2 linked regions of the Prosthecomicrobium sp. N25 genome follow. Each later gene encodes a partner of the first gene's protein in a complex. Links are inferred from orthologs where the notes say so. Each region holds a gene or a part of one and is shown on either strand. Other genes may lie near its edges.

Region 1 (16,398 bases):
ACTAGCACGACAAGGGCCTTCATCAGAGATGCGAGCATGGGCGGCGGCCTCCTTGGCGGACCTTGCATCCGGCCTGGCTCCCGGAGGGAGCGGCCCGTGAAGCCTCGGGCTTCGTAGCCCTCTGGGCATTGAGGTCCGTCAACGACGGCGCTTTGAACTGCAGTGCTCGCATCCATGTGCGGAATCGGACATCCGCCGGCGCTGTCGGCGTTGTTGAGATTGGTCAAAGCGCCGTGGGCAGCTAGGAATAGTTTGCATGCGAACCCCGGTACTGGCTGGCCGTCCATAGCCGGGCGGGCCGTGGATCACCGGAGACGGCGGCGCTGACCGGCCAGTCGAAAGCGGCCTGCTCGCCATGAGGCCTGCACGATGACCAGCCTCCTTTCTCTGTTGGCCGTTCTGGCCGCCGCGATTCTCGCGTACCGCCAAGCCAAGCAGCAGGGCCAGTGGTCATGGCGGGCCGCCGGTCTGATCACACTTCTGGTCGCGGTCTATGCGATCGGGGCGGCAGGGATCGGCGTAGGTATCGCGAGCTGGGTGGCGCCGCAGGATCCGGCCTGGGCGGTCCTGATCGTCCTCGTTCCGATCATTGTCGGCATCGTGCCGACGGCGATATTGGCCAAGCGGATCCAGCGGCGTTACGCACCCCGGACAACACCATGACGGAGGTCCGTCCGGTCGGCGTGCTCGCGGCGGCCTGGGAGACGCTCCGGCCGTTCTGGCCGCTCGCCGCCCTGGGTGTTGCCGCGGGCGGGATCACCGGCCTCGCCACCGCGGCGGTGCTGGCCTTCCTGCATGGCGAGCTGCAGGATGGCGGCTCGCTCCTGCGCATGGCCCTGTTCGTGCCGGCACTGGCGGTCGTGAGCGTGGCGGGCGAGTTCATCGGCGGCGTGGCCAATGGTCGGGTCGGTCAGCATGTGGTCGCAGCCCTGAGGCGTGACCTCGCCCGACGCGTGGCGGCGGCCCCGCTCGCGGACATCGAGGCGGCGGAGCCGCATCGGCTCCTGTCGATGCTGGACGTGGACGTCGGCGTGCTCAGCGCTTTCACGATCAATCTGTCTGGAATGATCGTCTCGCTGGCGGTAATCGCCGGCTGCTTCGGCTACCTGGCCTGGCTCTCACTGCCTCTGTTCCTGGTGGCCGCCCTCGGTGCGCTTGCCGGCTTCCGCCTGCAACTCGCCGCCAATCGGGCCGGCATTGAAGGGTTTGCGGCCGCGCGCGCCGAGCAGGACGAACTTCAGTACACCTATCGGGCCATCATCGACGGCGCCAAGGAGATCCGGATCGGCCGGGCCCGCCGGGAACGCACGATGGCGCGCCTGGAGGGCGCGGTGGAGAGGATCCGCGGGCGGCTGTCGTCGACGCTCCAGCTCTATTTCGGCGGTCAGGCGTGCAACTCGACCGCATTCTTTGCAACGTTGGGGGCGGTCCTCGGTGTCGGGCACTGGCTATCGGTGGACAGCGCCGCCCTAGCGGGATTCCTTCTGGTCCTGACCTACACGAAGGGTCCGATCGACCGGCTGGTCGGCGGTGTGCCTCTCGTTGCGGATGCGATGGCCTCTCTGCGCCGGGTCGCCGGACTAGGCGGCGAGATCGGACCGGCCCCTGCAGTCCCCGGTCCTGTCGAAGGCGGACTGTTCGCCGGAAATACGGTCGCGCTCGCCGGCGCGACCTTCGCGTTCCCGTCCGTGCCCAATCAGCCCGTGCCCTTCGTGCTCGGCCCGATCGATCTGAGCATCCGGCGCGGCGAGACGGTCTTCCTGGTCGGCCGCAACGGCAGCGGCAAGACGACGCTGCTCAAGCTGTTGCTGGGACTGTACCGACCGAGCGCGGGCGAACTGCTTTGCGACGGGCGGCCGGTCGGAGCCGCCAGCGATGCGGACGCCTACAGGCAGCTCTTTTCGGTGATCTTCTTCGACTACTTCCTGTTCGACGACCTGATCTTCGCAGCGGACGGCGACGCCGAGGCAGCGGCGGGCGCCCTGAGGCGGCTGGAGATCGCCGACAAGGTCCAACTTCGGGACGACCGGGTCATCGCGGGAGGCCTTTCGACAGGCCAGCGCAAACGCCTCGCCTTCGTGCAAGTGCTGCTCGACCGCCGACCCTTCGTGCTACTCGACGAATGGGCCGCCGACCAGGATCCCGCCTTCCGGGAGGTGTTCTATCGGGACCTGCTGCCTGAATTGAAGCGGAATGGCAAGACGTTAATCGTCGTCTCGCACGACGACCGCTACTTCGACGTGGCCGACCGTGTCGTGGAACTGGAGGCCGGCCGGATCGTGGCGGACGGCGCTCCGGACGCCCGAACGCGACCGGTTCGTCAGCGACGTGGCGACGGCAGCGGACCTCGCGATACCGAAGCTGGCGGGATCCGCGCTCGTCCGGATGCATTCATTTGATCTAACTCATGGCCCTCGCGAATACATTAACTAAATTGAATATTTGTTTCAACCTGGAAAAGGGATGTTCACATGCGTGTCACGAAAGAACGGTCGGCTCATCAACACTCTGCGGCCGAGACCGATAAGTCATACGAAGCTCCTGCGATGGTTGAGGCCGGGGAAACACGCGAGCTTATTCGCGGCCCCATGCTTGAGACTTACTGGGACTGCATCGGCAACGGGAAAACCCTGACGCGGCCGAACTGCTGACGCCATGCTGGCGAGGTGCTCGGGTTCCTAAGATACTCGAGGCTCTCGTCAGCGCCGGGCTGCGGGGGCGGGGGCCCGGCGCCGAGGAGATCGACCATGCGGTGCGGTTTCGCGGTATGGGCGGAGGCGTCGCGCGTCGTCTTCCGGCGTCTCGGCGCTGTGGAGGCGGGGCGGTTGGCGGGTACCGCGCGGTCCGGCCGGACTGCGGTGGCCTTATTCGGCCGGCTTCATTACCGCCACGACCTGCCCGGCGGCGGCGCGGGTCCCGCCACGCCGGATGGCGATGCCGCGCGGTGCCTCGATCTTTTCGAGCGCCGCGGTGCCGACGGTCTGGTCGGGCTCGAAGGCGACTTCTGCCTGATCGTCCACGATCTGCGCGCGCGGCGGATACACGCCCTGCGCGACCCGTTGGGGGCTTTTCCCCTATACTGGCGGGCGTCGGACGGGCAGTTCGAGGCTTCCATGGCCGCCGACACATTGGTCCCGCCTGGCACGTCGGCACTTGACCGCGGTTTTCTTTCTGCATGGCTGGCCGCCCCGCTCCTGGCCTCGCCCGACGGGGTGACCGACCGCGCCATCCTGCAGGGGGTGAATCGCCTCGGTCCGGGTCGGCTGCTTTCGGTCGACCTTCCGGACGGTCCGGTGGTCGTCGGGGCGGCGTGGAACTGGGCGGAGCGGGCGCTCGATCCCGGTGACGCCACGCCTGCCGAGCTCGCGGCGCATGCCCGCATGCTGATCGACGCGGCCGTTCGCGAGCGCCTCGGCGATCGGACGGCGGTCCACGTGTCGGGCGGCCTGGATTCCTCGACCGTGGCGCTGACCGCCGCGGCGCTGGCCGGGCGCGCTGCCCCGCTTTATGGCCTCTCGCTGATCTACCGCGCGATCGGATCGCTCGCGGGCGAGGCGGCCTTTGTCGAGACCGCCTACGCGGCCGCGCCATCGCTGCGTCCGCATCTCATCCTGGCCGACGACCTGCTGGCCTACGACGACGCCGAGGCGGCGACGGACGAGCCCCATGGCGCGGTCCTGGCGGGGGCGCAGGATCTGTCCCTTCTCGGCGCCGCAAGGACAGCGGGGGCCGACACCATCCTGACCGGGATCGGCGGCGACGATCTCTTCGACATCCCGCCATACGACGTCGCAGACCTCGTCCGAGCTGGACGTTTCGTGTCCGCGTGGCACGAATGTGTTGCCTGGGGGCAGGTGTTCGGGGCGGATCCCTTCACGGTGCTGCGGCGCTTCGGCCTACGACCCCTGGCGGCGCGGGGCCCGGCAGGCCGGTGGCTCGCTCTCGGCCGTCCGGCGGCCGTGCCGGCCTGGATCGCGCCGGACTTCGCGCGGGAGGCAGGGCTTGCCGATCTGTTCCGGCAAGCCGAGGCCCGGCTCTTCTGCGGCACGGGTCCCACGGCCCTCTCGGTTGCAGCCGCCTCGATCGCGGCGCTGGCCGGCGATCCGCGCCGCGGTCTCGCCGCCGAACAGGGCATCCTGGTCGCGAACCCCCTCCTGGATCCGCGTTTGGTCGGATTCGCACTCGGCCTGCGCCTCAGGCCCCGCGCCGTTCCCAAACGGTCGAAGCCGATCCTAGCCGACGCGATGGCGGACCGCGTGCCGCAGATCATCCGGCAGCGAACCGACAAGCGGAACTTCAACGAGGTCTACTTCCGAGGCCTCGCCCGCAACCTGCCGAAGCTCGAGCGGCTGGCCCGTGCCGCGGAGCGGGATCTCGGCATCGTCGATGGCGGGCGATTGGCCGGGAGTCTCCGGCGGGCCGCCATGGGCGCGCTGACGGATCCTGGAGAGTCGCTGGGGATCGACCTCATGCTGGCACTTCTCATCTGGCTCGAGCGCCATGTCTCCGCTGCCGCGCCTCCGCTTTCCGTCCCATGCCTGAGCGATGCCGTGCCGGACATGGAGGCGACACAGGCATGAACGGCGCGGCAGCACAGGGCCACGGCGGCCTTCCTGACTGCCGGCTCGCCCTCGGCGTCCATCTGGTCGCCGCGCCCGACGGTGGTGCGCGACTGGTGGACCTGGACGGCGCATTCTACGGTTTGACGGCCGTCGCCGCCGACATGCTGCGCGGCATGCTAGCGGGACCGTCCGCGGACGCGGCCGCCGCGGTGGCTGTCGACTACGGCGTGCCCCTCGACGTGGTCTCGGCCGATCTCGCCGCTTTCCGCGCCGATCTGGCGCGGCGCGGCCTGGTCGAAACCGGCTCGGGACGGATTCGCCGCCGGATGCGCAGAATCTTGGCGCGTGTCGCCCTGGCACCGTTCCTCGCAGCCCAAGACATTTGCGGTCCATCCGCGACAGGTCTGCTGATTCTCGCCCGGCTCGCTGTCAGGATCTTCGGCTTCGGCGCGGCGGCTTCGGCGTTCCGGCCCGGCACCGGCGGCGCCCCGACGCGGTCGCCAGACCTGGCGACGGTCGCGGCGATCGACCGCGAGGTGATTGCCGCGGCGGCCCGCCTGCCCGGCGCAGCCTGCAAAGAGATCGCCCTGGCGGCCTGGCGACTCCTCGCGGCCCGCGGCCTTCCGGCCGAGTTGGTGGTCGGAATCGAATTCTACCCGCTGGCAGGGCACTGCTGGTGCCGAGTCGGCGACCGGATCTGCGCAGACCTTGGCGCGCGAGCTGCGGGTTACACGATCGTGGCCAGCTCTGACTGGTAGGCAAGCGGCTGAACGCTGAAAGAAACGTTCGGCCGCTCAAGGCATTACCGTCACTCTTTAACGGCAGTGCAGCTCTGCAACTCTCCAGCCACCCGGATTCAGCCTGACTTGCTTCGCGCGGCAAGTGGAAGCGCCTTATCCGGTCTATGCAGCATTCGTAGTCCAGCTTTTCGGTGCTGCGGAGAACCCGCCCACCGCGCAGCGGCGACCAGCACGGCGGTGCCGGTGGCCACTGCGGCGGCGCCGAAGGTCAGGCTCGTGCCGTACGCGACCGCAGCGGCGCCGGCAGACGGATCCTGTGCAAGCCCCGAGGCCATGGCGAAGAAAGCGGCCGCTCCGGAGGCGCCGGCCAGGAGGCCGATATATCGCGTCAGATTGAGCAGGCCCGAGACCGACCCGCGCCGGTCCGCTTGGGCGCTGCCCATGATGGCCGTGTTGTTGGACGCCTGTAGCAGGGCATAGCCGGCGGTGAGCACCACGAGAGGGACGAGGTAGCCGGCCAGTCCCGAGGCCACCGGCGACGCGGCCAGGAGGGCCGCGCCCAGGGTCATGGCGGCGAGACCCCCGATGGTCATCGCGGGCGGGCCGAAGCGGTCCGTCAACCACCCCGCCGGCCGACCCGCCAAGGCCGAGACGATCGGCCCGGCCGACATGGCCATGCCGGTCAGCGGCGGGTCGAGGCCGAGTGCGCGCGAGAGGTGGAAGGGTCCGACCACCAGGGTCGCCATCATGACCATGGAGACCAGCGCATTGAGGGCCAGGCCCTGCGCCAGGACCGGATCGCGCAGGAGCGCGAGCGGAATGACCGGCACGACGGCACGGGATTCGATCCTGAGCAGCAGCGCCAGACCGGCCGCGCAGATGACAAGCAGAGGGATGGCGGCCTGCGCCGTGGCGGTCGTCGCGAAGCAGAAGGCGGCGAGGGTCAGGCCCAGCGTCACGGCGCCCGCCGCATCGAACCGCGTCTGTGTCCCCGCCACAGCGGCGGCGTCCCGCGGCAGGGTCCGGGCCACGAGGCCGAGGGCCGCGAAAGCGATCGGAACGTTGACCAGGAAGACGGCTGGCCAGCCCACGCTGGCGATCAGCCATCCTCCGAGCGCCGGACCGAACGCCGTGCCGGCGGCCGAGATCGCCCCCATGGTTCCCATAACGCGTCCTATCCGCTCCTTCGGAACTACCTCGCTGACGAAGGCGAGGGCCAGCGCCAGCATCGCGGCGGCCCCGGCACCCTGGATCGCCCGGGCGCCGACGAGGAGCGCGAAGGACGGCGCCGCCCCCGAGATCGCCGATCCGACCGCGAACAGGATCAGACCCGCCATCAGGACTCGCCGCCGCCCGAAGCCATCACTGAGCGCGCCCGCAATGACGATCAGGACGACGATCGCCAGGAGATAGGCGAGCACCACCCATTGCACGGCCGCGAAAGGCACCGCGAACGCCGCGCTCAGTGTCGGCAGCGCGACATTCGCCGAACTGGTGCCGATCGAGGCCAGCAGGACAGACAAGGCGAGCCCCCCGAACTGCAAGGACGCGGCGGCCGTGCCTTGGCTCTCGGCGATGTCTGGAACGGGGTCGGCATGGGTCGTGGTCATGATTGCGCCTCTGGGTGGTTCTGCCTCGCCTCTTGTAGTGCCGCGGCTGATGAGGCGGAACGCGCAGCAATTGCAGGAAATAGCTGCATGGAACGCCGTATCAAATGCGGGTGTGCTAGATTGCGGTGCATGCCGCTTCCCGATCTGAACCTGCTCGTCGCACTCGACGTCCTGCTCGCCACCGAGAGCGTGGCTGTGGCGGCCGAGCGCCTTCGCCTCAGCCCGTCGGCCATGAGCCGGACGCTCGCGCGGCTCAGGTCCGCGACGGGCGATCCTCTCCTGGTCCGTGCCGGACGCCGGCTCGTCCCGACACCCCGCGCGCTCGCCCTGCGGGATCGCATCGCGCCCCTCCTGCAGGACGCTGCAGACTTGCTCCGACCTGAACGCCCGGTCGATCCCCGGGCGATCGAGCGCGCCTTTACGATCAGGACCCGGGACGGCTTCGTGGAGACGTTCGGGGCCCCGCTCGTCGCCGCGCTCGCCGACGAGGCTCCGGGTCTGCGCCTCGACTTCGTCTTGAAGTCGGAGCGGGACAGCACGCCACTCCGGGAGGGCACGGTCGATCTCGAGACGGGGATCGTGGGGCCCGTGCTCGGTCCGGAGCTCAAAGCGCAGGCGCTGTTCAGGGATTGCTTCGTTGGCGCGGTCAGGGCGGGTCACCCGCTCGCCGCCGGGACGATCGACGTTGCGGGCTATGTGGCGGCCGGTCACGTCCATGCGGGGCGCCCGGGCGCACCGCCTGGTCCGGTCGACGACGCGCTGGCGGCGGTCGGTCACAGGCGGCGCATCGCGGTGGTCGTCTCGGGTTTTTCGGCTGCGCTCATGATGGCCCGGGGGTCCGACCTCGTCGCGACGGTGCCCGAGCGCCATACGACGAGCCTGCGGCACGGCATGGCCACCCTTGCCCTGCCGTTCCCGCTCGACCCGATGACCATCTCGCTGATCTGGCATCCCCGCATGGACGCCGATCCTGCCCACCGATGGTTGAGACAGCGCTTCAGGCAGATCTGCCTGGATGTCATCCAGGATGGGTTCAACTGACGGGCTCGTCTTGAACGCCAAGCTGGAGAGGCTGGTTGCCGACCTCTCCCTCGACAAGGAATGGTGCAGGATTCGTTCGCCGAAAAATCCGAGGCCTGGTCGCAAGCGCAAGCTCGTCGACACGGTGCGGGGGTGTATGGGGCGTGTCGATCCAGCGAGCCTGCCGGATCCTCGCCCTCGACAGGTCTACCTTCCACTACCGCTCGCGTCGGGCCGGTCCGAAGGCTCGCATCCGGGAGATCTGTGCGACGCGCGTCCGGTACGGCTACAGGCGTCCAGGTGCTGCTCCAGCGCGAGGGATGGCAGGTGAAACACAAGAGAACGTACCTGCTTTGCAGGGAGTTGGAACCTCAGCTCCGGTACAAGGTGCCGTAGCGGCGGGTCAGGGCAAAGCTTCGGGACGACCGAAAGCCGGCATGCCGTCCCAACGACGTCTGGGTCATGAACTTCCTCTACGACCAGCTCGCCCGTGTCTGTTTGAACGGTGAGAAGCTGAGAGTGCGGGATGGAGCCCTTCCCCCGAGGGTCTGGAGCCCGTGCGGGAGCAAGGGTCCATTCCTCTTCTTGGCTGACCTGAACAGTTGCTTGGGACGCGACCCACAGATCAGGAAAGAACAAATCGCGATCCGAGACACTGGCTTGGATTGGGCCGATCCATTCCCCCGATCAGCGGCCCATGGAGACCCGCTCTAACCGCCTGCCTGGCCGTGTTACCGCGGCTCCGGCAATCTCCATCTGGAATTGACACATCAGAGAATACTCGTGTGCGTGGTGGGCCCGGCAGGACTCGAACCTGCAACCAGACCGTTATGAGCGGCCAGCTCTAACCGTTGAGCTACGGGCCCGTCGCGTGCCTTCCACCGTCAAGGTTGCGGCGCGATTGGGTGGTCGGTCACTAGCACCCCGGAGGAACGGGGACAAGCGCGCCACGATATGGACATGATCCGCCGTATGGTAAAAAGATCATCACGGCGGAGTGAAGTGAGTATCCGCATGAAACAAAACGCGTTTTTACCGGAGCCGGCTCACTGTGCCGGGCTCCGGGCGGGTCGTCGGGCCGAGCGGGAAGGGGTTGCGGCGATGCCGTTACGGTATCTGCGGCGGCGCTTTTTCTCAGGGTCCGGCAGCCTGGCCACCGCGCTCGCAGCCGTGATGCTCACCGGGGTGCTCGCGCTCCGCGTGCAACCGGCCGAGGCCGCCGAGCCGGTCTCGCCCTCCCTGACGATCACGGGGCGCGGCGAGGTCACGGCGGTGCCGGACGTAGTGCGCTTCACCATCGGGGTGGCGACCGAGGCGCGTACCGCCGGGGAGGCCCTGGCGGAGAACTCGAAGGCCGTGTCGGCGGTGGTCGCCGAGGCCGAGGCGCTGGGCATCGACAAGCGGAAGATCTCGACGGCCCGCCTCCTCGTCCAGCCGGTCTACGCCAGCCGGAAGGTGAACGGGCGCGAGGTCCAGGAGGTTTCCGGCTACGCGGTCACCAACGCGCTGTCGCTGGAGATCTCGCCGGTGGCCAAGGCCGGATCGGTGATCGACCGGCTCGTCGGCAAGGGCGCAAACACCATCGATAGCATCGCGTTCGAGGTCAGCGATGCCGACGCGCGGCTCGACGAGGCGAGGACCTCGGCCGTCAAGGCCGCCCGGGCGCGGGCGGAACTCTACGCGGCGGCGGCCGGCGTTCGGCTCGGCCGTGTCCTGGAGATCCGGGAAACTTCGCGCGAGATGCCGATGCCCCGCATGCGGCCGATGGCGAGCAAGGCCGCTGCGCCCCCGATCGAAGCCGGCGAGGCGACGCTCGGCGCGGAGGTCGACGTGACCTTCGAGATCCTGCAGGGATCATCCCCCTGACCTGAACCGTTCGATCATCCCGGACCGAACCGGCCGCCGCGGGCGGCGGATCGGCCCGGATGTGCCGCGGGCACGCCGTTTGGCGCGCTCATCACCACAACCGCAAGCTAGGACAACGGACTAGGGGCAATCAAAACTCGAGCTGATCGGAAAATCGCGGTTCGAGGCCCATTCAACCCATCGGAGAACCGACACGTGAACACTGCTCTGACGACGGCGCGCGCCCCGCGCGTCCCCCGCACCCTCGTCGCGATCCTCGGCCTCGGCCTCGCAGCGACCTCAGGCGGTTCCGCTCTCGCCGACACCGTCGGCGTGGCTTCCTTCTACGGCGGCAGCCACCACGGCGGGCCGACCGCCTCGGGCGAGCGATTCAACCAGAACGCCATGACGGCCGCCCACAGGACCTACCCGATGGGAACACGGGTGAAGGTCACCAATCTCTCCAACGGCAAGGCCGTTCTCCTCCGCATCAACGATCGCGGCCCCTTCGTGCGCGGCCGGATCATCGACGTGAGCCGCGGCGCCGCCGCCCAGCTCGGCTTCATCGGCAGCGGCGTCGCCAAGGTGCGTGTGGAGCGGGTCGGCGACATGACCGTCGCCCAGAACTGAGGATTTCCGTCTCGATATAGTCCCGACGCGGCTGGCACCGTGAAGGGATGAGGTATCGGACGGCGCTGCAAGCCGTCCGATCCACAACGCGACAGGTGCGGGCGGGTTCCCGAGGGAGCTCGCCTGCACCGAACCTTATCGCGGCCGGACCCCGCAGGCCTTCGGCTCCGGCCGTGCGTGCCCGCCGGCCGCTCAGTCGGCCTTCGGCGGAACGGGGCGGGGCCGACGGTCCTCGTCGATTGCCACGAAGGTGAAGGTGGCGTCCGTGACCTTCTCCCGATGATTGGTCATGAAGCGGCGCGCCCAGGCCTCGATGTGGATCTTCATCGAGGTGCGGCCCACGGTCTCGACCTCGGTATAGACGCAGAGGACGTCGCCCACCTTGACCGGGCGGATGAAGGTCATGGCATCGACCGCGACCGTGACGACGCGGCCCTGCGCCCGCTCCACGCCGGCGATGCCGCCGGCCTGGTCCATCTGGCTCATCACCCAGCCGCCGAAGATGTCCCCGTTGGCGTTGGTGTCGCCCGGCATCGCGATGGTGCGGACGGTCAGGTCGCCGCGCGGCTGGTCGACGGCAGGGGCAGCGGTCTCGGCGGCCATGGACAAGGGACACCCTCGGAAAGGATTTCGGAACCGGGCAGGGCCCGGAGAGGTCGGCATCGGCTCGCGCCCGCCGGCGGGCGGGACCGATCGTGCCGGCGAGGTTATCACGCGCCGGGGGGCGGGCAAGGTTGCGGCCCTTCGCCTCCGGCCGGCGCCGTGGACGGGGGCGACCGCGCGCGGTAGGACAGGCTCCCGCGCCGGCCGATCGCCGGACCCGCCCGAGAGGATTTCCATGTCGCTCAGCCTGCACACCGCGTCCGTGCCCGTCTTCGTCCGCTCGCTGGAGGCGCTCTCCGCCATCCTCGACAAGGCCGCGGCCCATTGCGTGGCGAAGAAGATCGACCCTGCGGTGCTCGGCGCCACCCGGCTGATCCCGGACATGTTCGCGCTGTCGCGGCAAGTGCAGATCGCTTGCGACTTCGCCAAGAACGGCGCGGCGCGGCTCGCCGGGGACGAGGCCCCGAAGTACGACGACACGGAGAAGACGATCGAGGAGCTGAAGGGCCGGATCGAGAGGACCGTCGCCTTCGTGAAGGGCCTGGAGCCGTCCGCGGTCGATGCGGGCGCGGGCCGCGAAATCGTGTTCCCGGTCGGCCCCAACCAGATGAAGATGCCGGGCGAGGCCTACCTTCTCCATTTCGTGATGCCGAACTTCCACTTCCACCTTTGCATGGCCTACGCGATCCTGCGCCAGGCCGGCATCGACATCGGCAAGCGCGACTTCATGGGTGCCGTCCCGGATCTCCGGCCCGCCTGAGGTCTGCGGCGGAAGGTCAGGTCTCCGGCAGGTCGGCCATCCGGACCTTGAACCCGGGGATCAGCGCCGCCGTCAGCTCCACGGCCGCCGGGTAGATGCGGACGGAGGCGTAGCCGGTACCCGCGGGCTCCCGGTGGACGTGCGTCTCCCGGGACTGGGCGTCGACGACCCAGTATTCCCGCACGCCCTCGGCGGCGTAGAGGGCGGGCTTGCGGCCGAGGTCGTAGCCGAGGCTCGAGTCCGCGACCTCGATCACCAGGAGCGCTTGCGGGCCTTTCACCTCGGCGAAGCCGAGGCGCGCGGGGAAGACCAGGTAGTCGGGCTCCAGATAGAGGAGCTCGGAGAGCGTCCAGCCCGGCTCCGGGATGAAGGTGAAGCCGGCCGGGAGCGCAAGCGCGAGGTGAAGGTTGAGGTGCTGTTTCAGCACCTCGTGGCGGATGCCCTTGGCGGCCATCGGGAAGAGCTCTCCGGCGACGACCTCGATCCGCTCGTCCTCGCCGACGATGCCGGCCTCGACCATGCGGAAGAGGTCCGACACCGTGAAGGCGCGGCGGACGCGACCGTCGGCGGAGAGGATGGTCCTTGCGTTCATGCCCGGAAGAGTAGCGCGTGCCGGCTCGCCTGGCGAGATCAGTCGAAGACGCGGTCGCCGCGCTCGTCGATCACCTGGCGGGCCTTGCGAAAGGTCATGTCCACGGCGTCGTCCTTGGAGGCGAAGCGATCGGCGCGGATGAAGCGGTGCTCGCGCCGGACGCCGTCGACCTCCTTGGAGATGACGCCGCAGACCTGGTGCTGGCCGCCCTCGACGAAGGGCGTCGCCTCGATGGTGAAGCCGTTGTGCTCCTGCCGGCCGGCGGGCTTGGCGGGAGCCTGACCACCCTCCGCGCCGCCGCCGAGGCCGAAGAGCTTCTTGAAGAACGACATGGTGATCTCCGCGATGGCCGGCCGTGCCGGCGCCGGCCCCGAAGCTACGGCCGGCCGACGCCGGGGGGAAGAGCCTTGCCGCCGCCTGGGCGTCGGGCGCTTCAGTCGAAGTCGAAGATCTCGCCGAGGATGGACTTCTTGCGGGGGGGATGGTGATGGCTCCCACCGTAGCGCGGGTCGTATCCCGCGTGGCGGCGGCGGTCGTCGTCATCGTCGTCGTCACGGTAGCGTGGCGCGTCGTAGCCGCGGGGCGCGTCGTAGCCGCGAGGAGCGCCTCCCGGCGGGGGGAAGCCGCCGCCACCGAAGGTCGGCGTTCCGGCCGGCGCGGCGGGCGGGGAGGGGGGCGGGGCGGCCTGCGGCGAGGCCCGCTCGATGATCTTGTCCAGTTCGCCCCGGTCGAGCCACACGCCGCGACACTTGGGGCAGTAGTCGATTTCGATGCCCTGGCGGTCCGCCATGACCAGGTTCTCGCCGTCGATGGGGCACTTCATGAGGTCGCGTCTCCCGTTCGGGTTCACGTCGGCGCGGCCGACTGTCAGGTTTTCGTCACATGACATAGGGTGCCGCAAGCTTCTCAGCAATGCCGCGCGGCGGCGGGGGCGCCGGGCGAGGAGGCGAGGGCCCGTTCGCATTCGGCCGGGTCCCGGCGGGAACGATTCGCGTCGCTTCGCGTGACTCAGAGGCAAAGGAGCCTTGTCATGAGTTCCAGTTCAACGGCGTATCCGGCCCAGCTCCACCTCGTGGTCGCCGAGTTCGGCCGCTACGGGATCTCCATCCCCGAGACGGATATCAGCGATCCGGACGTGATCTATGTCGATCGCGTGGCCAGCCGGATCGCGGCGGGCGACGTCGTCGCCCTGCAGGTCTTCCGTTTTGATCCGGTCGCGCTGACGGTGGCCGATGTGAGCGAGGAGATGGCCGAGGAGGCGCTGAAGCGGGCGCGCCTGCGCGGCGGCATTTCTCCGGAGGGCGCCGAGTATGTCGCTCGCCACCTGGGGTCCGAAGCCCTCGACGACATCCCGATCGCCCGGCCGAGTTGGGCGGCGTGATGGAGAGGAGGACAGTCCTGGCCGTCACGGTCGCGGCCGCCGGGGCCCTGGCCTTCGCGGCCGTGCTGCTGCTCGCCCTGCCGGACTGAGAGGCGATCGACCTCTTGCCCGGGGGCGGCGCCGAGGGCGGGGGGCGTGATAGCTTTTGCTGCACCACGTGCCTCGATCCGCTACAGTCCGGCCATGAAGTTCCCCCCCGCCCTTCTCGACGAGATCCGCGCCCGGCTGCCCGTCTCCGACGTGGTCGGCCGGCGCGTGCGCCTGAAGCGGCAGGGGCGGGAGTTCGCGGGGCTGTCGCCCTTCAACCCCGAAAAGACGCCGTCCTTCTTCGTCAACGACCAGAAGGGCTTCTACCACTGCTTCTCGTCCGGCAAGCACGGCGACATCTTCCGCTTCCTGATGGAGACCGAGGGACTGAGCTTCCCCGAGGCGGTGGAGCGGCTCGCCCAGGACGCCGGCGTGTCGCTGCCCAAGCCCGACCAGCGCGAGGTTGTGCGCGAGCGGCACCGGGCGAGCCTCGCCGACGTGGTCGAGATGGCGGCGCAGTTCTTCCAAGACACGTTCCGGCTGAATCAGGGTGCGCCGGCGCGCGCCTATGCGGAGCGGCGGGGGCTGCGGGCGGAGACCTTGAAGGAGTTCCGCGTCGGCTACGCCCCGGCCGAGCGGGACGCGCTGAAGCGGCACCTCGTCGGCAAGGGGGTCGACGAGCCGTCCATGCTCGACGCCGGCCTCGTCATCAAGCCGGACGACGGGCGCCCGTCCTACGACCGGTTCCGCAACCGGCTGATCATCCCCATCCATGACGAGCGCGGGCGCGTCGTCGCCTTCGGCGGCCGGGCGATCGCGGCGGAGGACCAGCCGAAATACCTGAACTCTCCGGAGACCGAGCTCTTCCACAAGGGCCTGATGCTGTTCAACGCCCACCGGGCTCGGGCGGCCGCCCACGAGAGCGGGCAGGTCGTGGTGGTCGAGGGCTACCTGGACGCGATCGCGGTCTACCAGGCCGGCATCAAGTCCGTGGTCGCCACGCTCGGCACCGCCTTCACGGAGGACCAGATCCAGCGCCTGTGGCGGTATGCGGCCGAGCCGGTGGTCTGCTTCGACGGCGACCGGGCGGGCATCCGGGCCGCCCACCGGGCGGTCGACCGCATCCTGCCGCAGCTGAAGAGCGGCTTCTCCTTCAACTTCTGCTTCCTCCCGGATGGCAAGGACCCGGACGAGATCGTCGCGCTCGGCGGCCGCGAGGCCTTCCTGGCGGAGATCCAGCGGGCGGTGCCGCTGGCGGAGGTCCTGTGGGAGCGGGAGACGACCGGCGCCACGATCGACACGCCGGAGCGCAAGGCGGCGCTCGAGAAGCGGCTCGAGGATCTCACCTCGGAGATCAAGGACGCCCGCGTCCAGAAGGGCTACAGGCTGCGCTACCGGCTGCGGCTGTCGAACCTGTTCTGGCAGAGCGAACGGGCCGAGCGCGGCGCCCCGACCCGGGCGCCCGGGGCCGCCGCCCCGGCGCTGCAGGCGGACGGGGAGCTCGCCGGCATCGAGCGGATCGTGCTCGGGCTGTCGATCGAGTATCCGGACATCTTCGAGGGTGCGGCCGACCGCATGCTCGACCTCGACTTCGGCATCGAGCCGCACGAACTGTTCAAGCGCGAGCTGACGCGCATCGCCACCGAGTTCGAGGACCGCTCGCCCTCGACCTTCTACCGGGGCATCGACCAGCGCTTCTATTTCCTCATGAAGGAGATCCACGGCGAGGACGTGGTCGATCCGGACGGCCGGGTGGTGACCGGCCGGGGCCATCGCCTGCGCGAGCGCTTCCCCATCCTGAAGTTCCATCCGCCGGAGGACTATGTGGTCCGCTGCCTCTGGCACTTCCTCGACCGGATCGAACTGAAGGCGATGGAGCGCCACCTTGACCAGGAGGTGACCAACGTCGGCCCGGACGCGGACGAGACGGTCGAGACGCGCATCCTGGAGCTCTCCCGCGAGGTGGTCCGGCGACGGGAGGAATACGCCCACCGGGAGCAGGAACTGGCCGAGGAGGCCAAGCTCATCCGCGCGGCCTTCGGCGGCCCCGAGAAGGGCGCAGCCCCGGTCTTCGCGCCGCCCCAGGGGGTGCGGCGGTAGGGGGAACCCATCGCCGGCGGCACGAGGCCGGCTCTGACGCCCTGTCCCATCGCGGCACGAATCACCCTTGCGGAATCGGAATCACCCGCTAAATAACGACGCTCCGATCCTTCCGCCGAAAATGGCCGGCCGAGGGGTCGTCCCTATTGTCTAACCGTACGGGCGCTTTAGCTAATCGGGACCGGCACGAGAAGGCCCCCCAGGGTGCGCGGGGAGGGGCACGGTTAAGCGTGGTTTAAGCGGACGGCTGGTATCGACGGGACATACGTGAGGGCCTCGGCGCCGGATCTTTCCGGAACCGCGGTCCGGCCGGGCAGGACCGCCCGGTGGCATCTCAGGAGAGTGGATTACATGGCGACGAAGGCTGCCGAGCAGGAAGAGACCGAGGCCCAGGCCCCCGAGACTCAGGACGGTCCGCTTCTCGATCTCTCGGATGCCGCCGTCAAGCGGATGATCAAGTCCGCGAAGAAGCGCGGCTTCGTCACCTATGACGAACTGAACGACGTGCTTCCCTCCGAGGAGGTCACC
Region 2 (14,385 bases), on another replicon or contig:
CCTCGCGAAATACACGTACTCGAAGATGCAGAAGCGTGACGGAACGGCCGCGAAGGGCTTCGAGCTCTCCACGCCCTCCTCGGTGATCACCACCATTTCCCCCGGCTCGATCTCCCGGATCACGCGCCCGCCGATGATGTCGAGCGCGCAGGTCTCCGAGGCCAGCACGAAGGCGCCGTCCACGTGGCCGAGCACGAGCGGCCGCACCCCGAGGGGATCGCGCACGCCGATCATCTTCTTCTCGGACAGCGCCACGAAGGCGTAGGCGCCTTCGATCTGCCGGAGCGCGTCGACGAAACGGTCGACCAGATGCGCCTTGTCGGAGGTCGCCGTCAGGTGGATGACCGTCTCCGTGTCGGAGGTCGACTGGAAGATGGAGCCGCGCTTCTGCAACTGCCGCTGCAACGTCATGGCGTTGGTGATGTTGCCGTTGTGCGCCACCGAGAAGCCGCCGCCGTGGAACTCCGCGAACATCGGCTGCACGTTGCGCAGGATCTGGCCGCCCGTCGTGGCGTAGCGCGTATGGCCGATCGCCCGGTTGCCCTTCAGCCGGTCGATCACGCTGGGCTTGGCGAAGTTGTCGCCCACCAAGCCGATATGCCGCTCCACGTGGAACTGCTGGCCGTCGTAGGAGACGATGCCGGCTGCCTCCTGGCCGCGGTGCTGGAGGGCGTGCAGCCCGAGCGCCGTCAGCGCACCGGCCTCCGGGTGCCCGAACACGCCGAACACCCCACATTCCTCGTGCAGCGTGTCGTCGTCGGCCTGGAAGGGAAATCCGATGTCCATCACGCCCGCTCCGCTCTCGTCCGTTCCCGATCCGCCTCGCCGGGGCATCCGCCCCCGCCGGGGCATCCGCCCCCACCCGGCACCGCACCGGGTGCCGATCGGCCGGCAGGCCGCGCGCCGCGCGGTCGGCCGGAGGGGCCGTGAGGTGGCCGCCTTCGGGCAGCGGTCCCGCAAGGCACCGCCCCCCTTCGGTCTCGTCCGGTCCGGGCCTGACGGGTTCCTGGTTCGCCCCGCCGCCGACACCGGCCGTCGCGTGACGGTGGACCCCCGCCGGGGTCTCGGAAAGTCAAAGCGCCGGCCGCCCGCTATATCGGACGCCCGGGGATGGATTTCCAGTCCCGAACCCTCATGGCACCTGCGCGTCGTCGCCGCGGGTACCTGCGCCTCACTGGCGCGTTGTGCCGGTGATCAGCTGGTCGAGCGACTTGCGCTCGCCGGTGTTGTAGGTGCCGGTCCGGTTGTCGGTCCGCTGCTGCGGAACTGGACGGGGATCCGCGTCCGGCTCGGCCGGGACGGTGTCGTTCCGGCCGCGGTTGCGCAGCTTGTTGAGGATCTGTTCCTCGGCGTTCTCCGGCAGCGCCGCGACCAGCTGCTGCCCGAGATAGTCGAGCACCGGCTTCGACTTGGCGCTCGACACCCATTTCGGCTGCTGCGCGGAGGGCACGAACCAGTTGAAGAACAGCATCGCGACGACCAGGAGCAGGAGGCCGCGCGCGGCGCCGAACAGGAACCCGGCGGACCGGTCGAGCGCCCCGAAGGCCGAATCGAGCACGAAGTCGGACATCTTCATGGTGATGTAGCTGACCACGATCAGCGTCACCACGAAGATGCCGCCGATGGTCACGCCCAGCGCCACGTACTCGTTGTTGATGTACTGCTTGGCATAGGGCAGGAGCGGCTTGTGGAAATAGTAGGCGGCGCCTGCGGCCGCTGCCCATGAGGCGATCGAGAACACCTCGCGGATGAGGCCTCGATACATGGCGAGGAGCGCGGAAACGAGCACGACGACGAGCACGATGCCGTCGAGAACCGTCAGGAAATCCATTGCGCCAAACCCGCCGCTCAGTATGACCCGCCGGCCTGCCGGCCCGGGAGCCTCTCGATACCACGATTCCCTGCCGCCCGGCGATCCCGGTCGAAGGCCACCGCGCCCCGGTCGGCCGGCGGCTGCCCGCCGGTGCCCGTCCCCGCGGCGATGCGGGCGACGAGGTCGACCAACGCGTCGACGCCCCCGACCCCCATCGTGGTCCCGGCGTCGCCGAGCGACGCTGCGGGGACCAGGCCGCCCGTGAAGCCGAGCCGCTCGGCCTCCTTCAGCCGCTGCTCGGCCCGCGCCACGGGCCGCACGGACCCGGACAGGCTGACCTCGCCGAAATAGACACTATTCCGCGGAAGAGCAACCCCGGTGGCCGAGGACACCAGCGCCGCCGCGACCGCCAGGTCGGCGGCCGGTTCCTGGATGCGCAGCCCGCCGGCGACGTTCAGGTAGACGTCGTGGCTCGAAAGCCGCACCCCGCAATGGGCGTCGAGCACGGCCAGGATCATGGACAGCCGGCTGCCGTCCCAGCCGACCACCGCGCGGCGCGGGGTACCGAGCGAGGTCGGCGCCACCAGGGCCTGGATCTCGACCAGGAGGGGCCGTGACCCTTCCATGCCGGCGAACACCGCCGCGCCCGGCGCCTTGCCGTCGCGCTCGCCCAAGAAGAGCTCGGAAGGGTTGGCGACCTCCTCGAGCCCGCGTCCCGTCATCTCGAAGACGCCGATCTCGTCCGTCGCCCCGAATCGGTTCTTCACGGCCCGGAGCACGCGGAACCGGTCGCCGCCGTCCCCCTCGAAGTAGAGCACCGCGTCGACCATGTGCTCGACCACCCTCGGTCCGGCGATCTGGCCGTCCTTAGTGACGTGCCCGACCAGCACGACCGCTGCGCCGCTCGCCTTGGCATAGCGGATCAGGGCCTGCGCCGCAGCCCGCACCTGCGTCACGGTGCCGGGCGCCGATTCGGCCGTCTCGGTCCACAGGGTCTGGATCGAATCGACCACCACCAGCGCCGGTGTCTCGCCCGCCTGCAGGGTCGCGAGGATGTCCTCCACGCTCGTCTCGGCGGCGAGCGCTACCGGAGCCCCGCCGAGGCCCAGCCGCTCGGCCCTGAGCCGCACCTGCGCGACCGCCTCCTCGCCCGACACGTAGACCACCCGATGCCCGCCGGCGGCGAGGCGTGCCGCCGCCTGGATCAGGAGCGTGGACTTTCCGATCCCCGGGTCGCCGCCGATCAGCACCGCCGATCCGCGCACGAAGCCGCCGCCGGTCACCCGGTCGAGCTCCGGCATGTGGCTGACGATCCGGGGCGCCTCCTTGGCCTCCCCCGAGAGGCCGACGAGGGGGAAGACCCGGCCCTTGCGCGCCGTCACCGCGATGCTGCGCGGGCCCGCGCCGACGCCCGAGCCGCCGTCGTCCTCCTCCGAGACCGTGTTCCACTCGCCGCAGCCGTCGCATCGGCCCGCCCAGCGTGCGGTCACCGTGCCGCAGTTCTGGCATACGAAGCGGCTTGAACGTTTCGCCATGGAATCGCCTCTCGGGAACGGATCGGGATGCTGCCCGATTGTTCTCGTTTTGTACAGGGGTTATCGGCGCCATTTGAGTAGGCTGGCGAATCCGTTCACGTCTCGTCGAGATAGGCACGTTGAAAGCGAAGGCCGAGGCCCGTGAGCACCTCGTAGTCGATGGTCCCCATGGCCGCCGCGACGTCCCCCAGCCCGACATGGTCGCCGATCAGTTCGACCGCCGTCCCGCGGCAGGCCCCCGGCACGTCGGTGACGTCGACGGCCATCAGGTCCATCGAGATCCGCCCGAGAATGGGGACGACCCGGCCGCCGATCGCCACCCGGCCGCCCGGCCGGCCGTCCTCGGCGGATGCGGCCCGGCGGTAGCCGTCCGCATAGCCGACGGACAGGATCGCGACCCGGGAATCCCGGCGCAGCGTCTCCGCCGCCCCGTAGCCGACCGTCTCCCCCGCCGCGACCCGGCGGATCCGGAGGATCGGCGCGGAGAGATGCAGGACGGGCATCATCGGCGAGGGCCGTCCGCTGCGCACCGCGCCGCCGTAGAGCGCCACGCCGGGCCGGACGAGCCCCGCCTGGTAGTCCGCCCCGAGGAAGATCCCCGCCGAGTTGGCGAGCGAGGCCGGCAGGCCGGGAAAGAGCGCCGCCGCGGCCCGGAACCGCTCGAGCTGCCGCCCGTTCAGCGGGTGCTCCGGCTCGTCCGCGCAAGCGAGATGGCTCATCACGAGATGCGGGTCCGCGGCCGCCAGCAGGTCCGCCCGGCCCGCGAGCGCCCGCGCCTCCTCGAGGTCGAGCCCGAGCCGGTTCATGCCCGTGTCGACATGCAGCGCGGAGGGGAGGGGGCGCCCCCGGGCGCGCCCGGCCGCCGCCCAGGCCTCGACCTCGTCGGGCGACCCGAGCACCGGCCGCAGCCCGGCGTCCGCCAGCACGTCGACGGCACCCGGAAAGAGCCCGTTGAGGACGTAGATCACCGCGTCGGGCGCCACCGTGCGGGCGCGCAGCCCTTCCTCCGGATGGGCCACGAAGAAGGTGAGGCAGCCGGCGTCGTGGAGCCGGCGCACGGCGGGGCCGATCCCGATCCCGTAGGCGTCGGCCTTGACCACCGCTGCGCATTCCGCCGGCGCCGCGCGCGCGGCGAGGTCGCGCCAGTTGGCCTCCAGGGCGGCGAGGTCGATGGTCAGGCGCGCCCCCGCGAGCCCGGTGTCGAGGGATTCGAGCGTCATGCCCGGAGTGGGCCCCCGGGTCGCAGCGGTGTCAAGGCGAGGCGCGCCCGCCCCTTGCCCCGCGCCGAGGCTCCGTGGGATCGTTCTTGCATCGTCAACCGCGGGCCGATTCCGATGCCGGAGAGCATATCCGCCTGGGCCCGGGGCCGGGTCGTCCGCTGGAACGACCCGGAGGGCTACGGCTTCCTGGCGCCCGACGCGGGCGGCCCGGACCTGTTCTTCCATGTCACCGCGCTCCCCTTCGGCGGCCGCCGGCCGGCGCCGGGCGAGACGGTGGAGTTCCAGCCCGGCCTCGACGAGCGGGGCCGCCCGCGCGCGGTGGCGGTCCGCTTCGAGGGCGGCTGGCTCGCCTTCCGCCCGCCGAGCCTGCCGACCGGCGTCGTGCTCGCCTTCCTGGCCCTCGTCCTCGCGGCGAGCCTCTGGCGCGGCCTGCCCTGGTGGACGCCGGCCGTCTACCTAGTCATGAGCGCCCTGTCGGGCCTCGCCTATACGGTCGACAAGGGCCGCGCCGAGCGCTTCGAGCGCCGCGTCTCGGAACGGACCCTGCACGCGCTCGATCTCCTCGGCGGCTGGCCGGGAGGCCTGATCGTCAGCCAGTCGCTCCGCCACAAGACCGCCAAGCTGTCCTTCCGGGTGATCTTCTGGGTGATCGCCGCCGCCCACGTGGCCTTCTGGCTGACGGTGCTCGGCGGCGCCCGCGTCTGGACCTACCTCTGACGCCGCTTCAGTGGACGGCGGGCCCCGTCCCCGCCACCGGGGCGCCGCGCCGCGTGACGAACGGAATGGCGGCGAGGCCTGCGAAGGTGACGGCCGCGAGCATCAGCCAGGCCTCGTCGACCGCGAGCGTCAGCCCGCCCTTCTCGATCAGCGGCCTCAGGTAGGCCATCGCCATCGGGTCGAGCGGCCCGGGCGCGCGGCCCTGTACGAGGCCCTCGGGGATGCCCAGGAAACGGGCGGCGTCGAGGTCCCCGGCCGTCAGCCGGTCGAGCAGCCGGCGTCCGTGCTCCTCCGCGCGGCCGAACAGCAGCGTGTCGACCAGCGCGATGCCGATCGCGCCGCCGAGGTTTCGCATCAGGTTGAAGAGCCCGCTCGCGTCCGGCACCCGCTCGGCCGGCAGGTGCCCGAGCGCGAGGCGGGTCGGCGGCAGCAGGCAGAGCATGATCGCTGCGCCGCGGACCACCTGGGGCAGGACCATCTCCCGCCCGTCCGTCTGCGGCGTGTCGAAGCCGGAGAGCGCCAGGCCGGCCCCGAACAGCGCGAAGCCGACCGCAGTCAGGATCCGCGGATCGAACCGCCGCTCGAGCTCCACCGCGACCGGGGCGCCGACCAGCTGGGCGAGGCCGGTCGCCAGCATGATCGTGCCGATCGCGAAGGCCCCGTGCCCGCGCACGAGGCCGAGGAAGACCGGCATCAGGTAGACCGAGCCGTAGAGGCCCATGCCGAGCACGAAGCTGAGCGCGCAGCCGATCGCGAAGTCCCGGTCTCGGAAGGTCGAGAGATCGACCACCGGTTTCGCCCGCCGCAGCGTCCGCAGCACGAAGACGAGGCCGGCAGCCACGAAGCCGACGAGGAGCCCGAGCACGACCGGCGATGTCCAGCCGCGGCCCGGCGCCTCCTTGAGCCCGATCTCGAGCGCGGCCAGGGACAGCGCCATGAGGGCCAGCGAGACGATGTCGAGCTCGGCCGCCACCCGCCGCTCCAGCGGCTCGCGCGGCAGGAGCGCCGCCCCGGCGAGCGCCGACAGCACCCCCGGCGCGACGTTCACCAGGAAGAGCCAGTGCCAGGAGGCGGTGTCGGTGATCCATCCCCCCGCCACCGGGCCGGCCGTCGGAGCGAGTACCGCCAGGAGGCCGGCGATCGTGGTTGCTCGCCCCTGCGTGGCGAAGGGGAAGAGCAGGAAGACGGCCGAGAAGACGGCCGGGATCAGCGTGCCGCCCGCGAAGCCCTGGAGCACCCGCCAGGCGACGAGCTGGCCGAAGCCGCTCGAGGCCGCGCAGCCGATCGACGCCAGGGTGAAGACCGAGACCGCCGCGATGAACAGCCGGCGCATGCCGAGCAGCCGCGTCAGCCAGCCGGTGAGCGGGATCGCGATCACCTCGGCGATCAGGTAGGCGGTCTGGATCCAGCTCATCCGGTCCGCCGGGATGTCCAGCGCACCGCGGATCGCCGGCAGCGACGTGGCCACGATCTGGATGTCCAGGATGGCCATGAACATGCCGACGCACATGGCGCCGAACCCGCCCCACAGGCGCAGGCCCGAGGGCGGCGTCATCGACCCTCGCTCCGGGCCCCGGCCAGCGCCGCGTCCTCGGCGCGGATCCGCACGACGAGGATCCCGGCGTTGAGGAGCGAGAACAGCGCCGCCGTCCCGGGCAGCCCGAAGGCGAGGGGCAGGAGCGCGATCTCGAGGACCACCACCACGTAGTTGGGATGGCGCAGGTAGCGGTAGGGCCCGCGCGCCACGAGCGGCGCGCCCGGTACCACGATGATCCGCGTCGTCCAGCGCTCCCCGAGGCTCGCCAGCGTCCAGACCCGGAGCGCCTGCACGGCCGCATAGGCCCCGACGAGGGGCCAGGACAGGGTGACGGGCCCCGGGGGCAGCCCCAAGGCCGCCAGCCAGAGGACGACGAGCCATAGGCCGTGCACCGCCACCATCGCCGGGTAGTGCGCGCCGCCCACCTCGTAGGCCCCGCGTGCGGCGAGCCGCCGCTCGTGCCGGGCCGACAGCACGAGCTCCCCGAGGCGTTGTAGCGTCACCAGCGCGAGGACGAGAACCGCTGCGCTCATGCGGCCGCCCGCGTCAGCGACACGCAGGTCGTGGTGAAGCCCGGCCCCATGGCGAGCATAGCGGTGCGCTCCGGCAAGGCGCCGTCCGCCATCACGCGCTCCAGGATGAACCAGACCGTCGGGGCCGACATGTTGCCGTAGTCGACCAGCACTCCGCGCTCGTGGTCGAGCGAGCCCTGGTCGAGGCCGAGCGTCCGCTCGATCGCGGCGACCACCTTCACGCTGCCGGGGTGGCAGACGAAGCGGCCGACGTCGTCGGGGACGAGGCCGAGCCGGTCGAGCATGCCGCGCACCGCCGGGCCGAGGTTCTTCTCGGCGAAGTCCGGCACGTTCGGGGCGAGGATCACGCCGAGGCCCACCGTGTCCATGCGCCAGCCCATCACGCCGAGCGTGTCGGGCCACATATGCTCGGCCGAGCCCTCGATCGCCGCGATCCCGCCGCCGTCGCCGGCGCGCAGCACGCAGGCCGCCGCCCCGTCGCCGAAGAGCGCGGAGGAGACGATGTTGGCCTTGTCGAAGCGGTCCGGCTGGAAGCCGAGCGAGCAGCACTCGATGGCGACCATCAGCACCGTCGACCCCGGGTCCGCGGCGGCGAGCCGCCCCGCGATGGAGAGCCCCGACACGCCGCCCGCGCAGCCGAGCCCGAAGATCGGCACGCGCCGCACGTCCGGGCGGAACCCCATGCGCGCCGCGACCCGGGCCTCGAGCGTCGGCGTAGCCACGCCGGTCGCCGTCAGGGTGACGACCGTGTCGACGTCCGCGGCGGTCAGGCCCGCCCGGTCGAGCGCCCGCCCCGCGGCCTCGATGAAGAGATCGCCCGCGCCGTCCAGGAAGGCCTGGCTCTTCTCCGGCCAGCCTTGCGGCTCCAGGTACCAGGCGGCCGGCTTGATCGTGTGCCGCTGGCGCGTGCCCGCCGTCGCGAAGACGCCCCTCAGGGCGTCGAAGGACCCGGGCCGGCGGCTGAAGATCCGCTCCACCGCCTCGGCCGCCTCCGCCTGTGTAACGACGTGGGGCGGCAGCGCCGTCCCGAAGGAAACCAACCTGGCCCGCTCGCCCCCCTCGGTCGACCGGTTCCGATTACGCTGTTCCATCCGAATGCCTCCGGACGGCCCCGGCGCCCCCGGACCCGCCGTCCTGGAGCCGACTGTTCCACGCCGAACCCGTCATGAAGATTACGCCCGGGACGTCCCGTTCGGACGCAGGCCCGGGATCACGAGATCGTGTCACCGGCATCGCCCTGGACGTGCGGTGCCTCCCAAATCCGGCGGGCCCCACGGTCTCGCCTGGAGGCCGTGGCGCCTCCCGCGCGACCGCAGGTCGCAGCCTGGGGCGTTCGGATAGGGCCGCGACCGATCCCTGACGCTCCCAATCGCCCCAACAAGCATCGGTAATCTTTGCGAGGCATTAGCAAAGATGACGTAGCGTTACCTGCCGCGCGACTCAACACTCGGAGACAGGCGCACGTGACGGACTCGGATTGGCAAGTCAGACTCGTCGGCAAGAACTACGCGATTGCGATTGCGATTCTTGCTGGCATTTCGCTCGCCAGCTTCCTGTCCATACACGCCTCGCTGGTGGCTCAGGCGGTCCACGTCGAGCTCGGCATACGGTCGAGCGAACAGTCGCAGAATTTCAATCGTGTCCAGACGGCGACGCGCGCCCTGATGAGCTACGTTGAGCGCCCGGACACCTCGGACGCGCAGATCCGTCGCCTGGGCCGGCAGCTGAAGGAACGGATCGAGGATTTCGACCGGGTCAATGCCCGCATCATCGAGATCATCCAGACCGGAGACAGATCCCTGTGGTTCTCGGTGCCGGACTCGATCCGCAGGGTCTATTTCGAGGAGCCTTACAAGCTGCAGGACGGCCTCCGCGCCATGAGCGAGCGGTCGACCGTCCTGGCGACGATGGAGCCGGGCGAATTGCGCCGGGCGGTCGTTCACTGGAGCCTGATGGATTTCACCCTCTCGTCGGGCACGACCATCCTGAAGGGTTTCGACGGGGCCCTGGAGAAGATCCACGCCGGCTCGCTCGAGCACGTCGCGCGCGTCGAACGCATCCACATCGCGATCACGCTGTTGACCTTGGTCGTCCTCGGCGGCGAGGTCCTCTTGATCTTCGGTCCGATGGTCCGTCGGCTGGGTGCCTACAACCGCGCGGTAGCCGAGGCCCGCAACGAGCTGGACCGGATCGCCTACTCGGATCCGCTGACCGGCACCGGCAACCGGGCGCGCTTCACGAAGGCGCTCGCGGTCGCGATCGAACGCGTTCCCCAGGACGGCGGCTTCGCCCTGATCCTCTGCGATCTCGATCGCTTCAAGGCCGTCAACGATGCGTTCGGACACCAGGTCGGAGACCGGCTCCTGGCCGAAATGTGTCGCCGGATCCAGTCGGTCATCGAGCCGACGGCCATGCTGGCGCGGCTCGGCGGCGACGAGTTCGCGATCCTGGTTCCCGGGATGACGGAGGTCGACCGTCTCGCCGGCCTCATCGCCCGCATCCGCGCGGCCACGTCCCGCACGTGGAACTGGAACGGCTCGGAGATCGACGTCTCGTCGAGCGTCGGAGGCGCGCTTTGCCCGCTGCATTCCGATGATCCCGACCGTCTCCTCGCCTATGCCGACAAGGCCCTCTACGCGGCCAAGCAGCCGGGGCCGCATCATCAGGTCTTCGACCAGACGCTCCGCCGCGAAAGCGACGAGGAGGCGACGCTGCTCCGGGAATTCGGACGTGCCTTCGCGGACCGGGAGTTCGAGGTCCACTACCAGCCGAAGGTGCGCACCGCGGATGGGTCCATCGTCGGGCTCGAGGCCCTGGTCCGCTGGCGTCATCCCGAGCGCGGACTGCTCGCCCCGGCCGCCTTCCTGACCGCCCTGCACCGGGCCGGCCGATCGGTGGACCTCACCAAGGTCGTTCTCGACCTCAGTTTGCGCGACGTGGAGAGCCTTCGCGGGCATGGCCTGCACGTCGGCCCCGTGGCGGTCAACATGCCGGAGGCCATGCTGGCCGGGAACCTGGCCTGTTCGGAGATCCTGGAGGCGCTCGAGCGTCACGGCATTTCGCCCGACGCGTTGTCGATCGAGATCACCGAGGACGTCCTCATGAGCCGGGCCGCCGAAACGATCCAGGCGTCCGTCAAGGCCATCTCGGACCTCGGCATTCGGGTGGCGTTCGACGACTTCGGCACGGGCTTCGCCTCCCTCAGCCACCTCCGCGACTTCACCTTCGACGAACTCAAGATCGACCGCAGCTTCGTGGCCGAAATCGGAACCAACCCCATGAGCGAGCAGATCATCCGCTCCATCGTGTCGCTGGGCCGCTCCCTCGGCAAGGCGGTGGTCGCCGAAGGCGTCGAGACCGAGGCACAGCGTCGGTTCCTGGTCGGTGAGGGTTGCCTGACCGCACAGGGCTACCTCTTCGCCGCGCCCATGCCCTTCGAAGCCCTCACGGGCTGGCTCACAGCCCTGCGGGCCCCCGAGTTGCGCAGGGTCGCGGACCGCCGCCCCCGCCCGACGGCCAGTCGCCTGAAGCATGTCCCCTGAACAGGAAAGAACGTCCGCATGTCGCGCCCTCGTTCCGCCGCTCCGGCTGCCGCCCGCGCCGCTCTCTGGGGCAACCTGTGCGTCGTCCTCTCCGGCGGCCCCGCCCTGGCGGCCGAGATCGAGGTGCTCCACTATTGGATCTCGCCCAGCGAGCGTGCCGCCCTCGACACCATCCGCGAGGCCTTCGAACGGCGCGGCGGTCAATGGATCGACGAGCCGGCGGCGCGCTCGATCGACCTGAGGCGGCGGCTGGTCGAGCGCGCCGCCGACGGCCTCCCGGTGCCTGCCTTCCAGTGGATGGGCGGTGAGGTCGAGGAACTTCGGCGCCTTGACGCAGCCGTACCGGTCCCCGGGGCGGCGGCGTGGATCGACAAGCTGCCGGAGAGCGTTCGCGCTCAGATCATGTCCGACCAGCAGCCCTACATGGCCCCGGTTGGCATCCACATCGAGAACAAGCTCTGGCTCAGTGCCCGCCTGCTCGCCGAGAACGGGCTGCCCGTCCCGCGCAGTTGGGACGAGGTCGTCGCGATCGGGACAACGCTCGCCGCCAAGGGCGTCGCGCCGGTCGTGACGGGCGGCGAGATCTGGCAGCAATCGCTGATCGTCCGTGCGGTCCTGGCCGAGTCGCAGTCCGACGAGCCGAACCGCACCGACGCCCAGACGCACTGGCGGCGCTACGTCACGTCTGCGTCCTTCCGCAGGGCCGTCCACCACCTGGCCGCCCTCAAGCCTCTGGTCAGGCCTCCGAGCCGGGGGGACGGCTGGGTGGACGCCCTGGTCGACGTCGGGGAGGGCCGTGCCGCCATGACCTTCATGGGCGACTGGGCGAAGGGCGAATACGCAAGGCACGGAATGAAGGTCGACAAGGATGTCTTGTGTGCAGTGCCGCCCGGCAATGAAAAAGTCATGACCCTGGTCGTCGACGGCTTCGCCTTCTCGGCTGCCGACGACAGGGAGACCCTGGAGGCCCAGCGGCTCCTGGCCGACACCCTGATGGATCCGGAGGTGCAGCTCGCCTTCGCGCTCGACAAGGGCTCAGCGCCGACCCGCAAGGACGTGCCGCCGAACCGGCTCGATTCCTGCTCGGTGGCGGACCGGGCGAAGCTGGAGGATCCGCGCGTCCGCAAGGACCAGATCCGCATCGACGCCCGCAGGGGCGTCGGCGCCCTGCGGGTCTGGGACCTCCTGATCCGCCTGCTCGTCGACCCGGCCTTGAGCGAGGAGGAAGTGCTCGCCCGCATCGACCGGCTGGCGGCCGAAGCGGAGTAGGAAGCGGCGCGACGGGCCTAGTCCATCCGGGCCGGCAACTGGTCGTCGCGGATGAGGTCGGAGAAGCGGGTGTACTCGCCGGCGAAGTGGAGTTCGACCGTTCCCGTCGGGCCATGGCGCTGCTTGCCGACGATGACCTCCGCGACGCCGCGCATCTTCGCCATGTCGGCTTCCCACTTGAACCAGGCCTCCGAGCCCTTGTCGGACGGCTCCTTGCCCTTCAGGTAGTATTCCTCGCGATAGATGAACATGACCACGTCGGCGTCCTGCTCGATCGAGCCGGACTCGCGCAGGTCGGCGAGCTGCGGACGCTTGTCGTCGCGGTTCTCCACCTGGCGGGAGAGCTGGGACAGGGCCAGGATCGGGACGTTGAGCTCCTTGGCGAGCGCCTTCAGGCCCGTGGTGATCTCGGTGATCTCCTGGACACGGTTCTCCCCGGCCTTCTTGGAGCCGGTGAGGAGCTGCAGGTAGTCGACGATCAGCACGTCGAGCCCCCGCTGCCGCTTCAGCCGCCGCGCGCGCGCCGCGAGCTGGGCGATGGAGATGCCGCCCGTCTGGTCCACGTAGAGCGGGATCGACTGCATCATCTGCGAGGCCGCGACGAGCTTCTCGAACTCCATGTCGGTGATGTCGCCGCGCCGGATCTTGTGCGAGGGGATCTCCGTCTGCTCCGACATCACGCGCGTGGCGAGCTGCTCGGACGACATCTCCAGCGAGAAGAAGCCGACGATGCCGCCGTCGACCGTCTTGAACGACCCGTCCGGCTGCTCCTCGGAGCGGTACGCCGCCGCGATGTTGAAGGCGATATTGGTCGCGAGCGACGTCTTGCCCATAGCCGGACGCGCCGCGAGGATGATCAGGTCCGAATGCTGCAGCCCGCCCATCATGCGGTCGAGGCTGGAGATTCCGGTCGAGACCCCGGACAGCCGCCCCTGCCTCTGGAAGGCGGCCGCCGCCATGTCGATCGAGCCCTTGAGGGCGTCCGAGAAGCTGACGAAGCCGCCGTCGTAGCGGCCGGTCTCGGCGAGTTCGAAGAGCCGCCGCTCGGCGTCCTCGATCTGCGCCCGCGGCGGCATGTCGACCGGCGCGTCGAAGGCGATGTTGACCATGTCCTCGCCGATGCGGATCAGGTTCCGCCGCATCGCGAGGTCGCGCACCACGCGCCCGTAGTCCTCCGCGTTGATGATGGTCGTCGCGTCGGAGGCGAGGCGCAGGAGGTACTGAGTCACCGACAGGTCGGCGATCTGGTGGTCGGCCGGGAAGAAGGTCTTGACCGTGATCGGCGAGGCGACCTTGCCGGCCCGGATCAGCTGGCCGACCTTCTCGTAGATCTGCCGGTGCGGCTCCAGGAAGAAATGCGCGGGCTCGAGGAAGTCCGAGACCCGGTAGTAGGTCTCGTTGTTCACAAGAACCGCGCCGAGGAGCTGGCGCTCGGCCTCCGCGTTGTGCGGGGCGTGGCGCTCCAGGGCGGGTTCCTGCTCGACACGGCGGATCGGGGCTTTCATCGGGCGTCCTTCGAGGGTCGTCCCGTTCTAGGACGACGGCCCCCGAGTCGAAAGCGGAGCCGGAGTTATCCCAGCCTGTCCACAGCTATTTCACCGCCGTCCCGGAGACCGCTTGAGCGTGGCCGGCCGGCCACGCACGGACGAAAAAGGCCGGGCCGACGGGCGGCCCGGCCTTTCGGACGGCGATCGGCCGGGATCACTCCTCGGCGTAGCCCTCTTCGTCCGTGATCGGGCCGACCTCGCGCTCGAAGATGTCCTCGTTCTCGCGGGTGATGACGGCCTCGCCGCGCGCCTGGCGCTCGGCCTCGTCGGCGGAGCGGGCGACGTTGACCGTCACCTTGGCCTCGACCTCGCCGTGCAGCGCGATGGCGACCGTGTGCAGGCCGATGCCCTTGATCGGGGTGTTGAGGACGACCTGGTCGCGGCCGACCGTGAAGCCGCCGGCGGTCAGCAGGTCGGCGACGTCGCGCGCCGACACGGAGCCGTAGAGCTGGCCCATCTCGCCGGCCTGGCGGACGACCACGAAGCTCTTTCCGTCGAGCTTCTCGGCGACGGCCTGCGCCTCGCTCTTGAGCTCGAGGTTGCGCGCCTCGAGTTGGGCGCGCTGGCCCTCGAAGCGCTCCTTGTTGGCCTTGGTGGCGCGCAGCGCCTTGTTGCGCGGCAGGAGGAAGTTGCGCGCAAAGCCGTCGCGGACCTTGACGACGTCGCCCATCT

What was found.
Region 2: the proteins of dnaG (region 1) and WBG79_RS09535 are in contact, whole or in part, in a crystal structure (PDB 2R6A), measured with the Geobacillus stearothermophilus proteins. The link is inferred for Prosthecomicrobium sp. N25 from one-to-one orthologs. Residues at the interface, in WP_049624496.1 of Geobacillus stearothermophilus: Lys456, Leu457, Leu458, Pro459, Ala460, Asn463, Ala464, Leu467, Leu535, Leu536, Ile537, Ala538, Gln544, Glu545, Asp548, Tyr549, His552; in WP_033016901.1 of Geobacillus stearothermophilus: Ser13, Glu15, Ala16, Gln18, Glu91, Leu92, Asp94, Ala95, Val96, Pro97, Thr98, Ala99, Ala100, Asn101, Tyr104, Tyr105, Ile108.

What each region holds. Positions count from the first base shown.
Region 1 is NZ_JBBCAT010000003.1:33,227-49,624, reverse strand. Bases 13,480-16,398 are described here. They hold dnaG (DNA primase), read left to right. Parts: upstream 13,480-13,926; coding sequence 13,927-15,870; downstream 15,871-16,398. Other genes in these bases: rpoD (RNA polymerase sigma factor RpoD), read left to right, coding at 16,222-16,398; WBG79_RS19275 (hypothetical protein), read left to right, coding at 13,480-13,743. Also shown: WBG79_RS19355 (hypothetical protein), read right to left, coding at 1-38; WBG79_RS19350 (hypothetical protein), read left to right, coding at 370-663; WBG79_RS19345 (cyclic peptide export ABC transporter), read left to right, coding at 660-2,399; WBG79_RS19340 (asparagine synthase-related protein), read left to right, coding at 2,748-4,580; WBG79_RS19335 (lasso peptide biosynthesis B2 protein), read left to right, coding at 4,577-5,320; WBG79_RS19330 (MFS transporter), read right to left, coding at 5,419-6,912; WBG79_RS19325 (LysR family transcriptional regulator), read left to right, coding at 7,042-7,953; WBG79_RS19310 (SIMPL domain-containing protein), read left to right, coding at 9,034-9,798; WBG79_RS19305 (septal ring lytic transglycosylase RlpA family protein), read left to right, coding at 9,994-10,407; WBG79_RS19300 (acyl-CoA thioesterase), read right to left, coding at 10,600-11,010; WBG79_RS19295 (DUF1993 domain-containing protein), read left to right, coding at 11,246-11,770; WBG79_RS19290 (Uma2 family endonuclease), read right to left, coding at 11,787-12,362; WBG79_RS19285 (HlyU family transcriptional regulator), read right to left, coding at 12,401-12,694; WBG79_RS27660 (TFIIB-type zinc ribbon-containing protein), read right to left, coding at 12,796-13,185; more of WBG79_RS19275, read left to right, coding at 13,393-13,479. UniProt on the Escherichia coli protein: RNA polymerase that catalyzes the synthesis of short RNA molecules used as primers for DNA polymerase during DNA replication.
Region 2 is NZ_JBBCAT010000001.1:2,101,127-2,115,511, forward strand. What follows is about bases 11,428-14,385. They hold WBG79_RS09535 (replicative DNA helicase), read right to left. Parts: upstream 13,672-14,385; coding sequence 12,184-13,671; downstream 11,428-12,183. Other genes in these bases: WBG79_RS09530 (ABC transporter substrate-binding protein), read left to right, coding at 11,428-12,166; rplI (50S ribosomal protein L9), read right to left, coding at 13,868-14,385. Outside these bases: purF (amidophosphoribosyltransferase), read right to left, coding at 1-786; WBG79_RS09490 (CvpA family protein), read right to left, coding at 1,172-1,831; DNA repair protein RadA, read right to left, coding at 1,849-3,348; alr (alanine racemase), read right to left, coding at 3,444-4,568; WBG79_RS09505 (cold shock and DUF1294 domain-containing protein), read left to right, coding at 4,683-5,285; WBG79_RS09510 (DHA2 family efflux MFS transporter permease subunit), read right to left, coding at 5,293-6,840; WBG79_RS09515 (isoprenylcysteine carboxyl methyltransferase family protein), read right to left, coding at 6,837-7,355; WBG79_RS09520 (type III polyketide synthase), read right to left, coding at 7,352-8,446; WBG79_RS09525 (putative bifunctional diguanylate cyclase/phosphodiesterase), read left to right, coding at 8,819-10,897; more of WBG79_RS09530, read left to right, coding at 10,916-11,427. UniProt on the Escherichia coli protein: The main replicative DNA helicase, it participates in initiation and elongation during chromosome replication. Travels ahead of the DNA replisome, separating dsDNA into templates for DNA synthesis.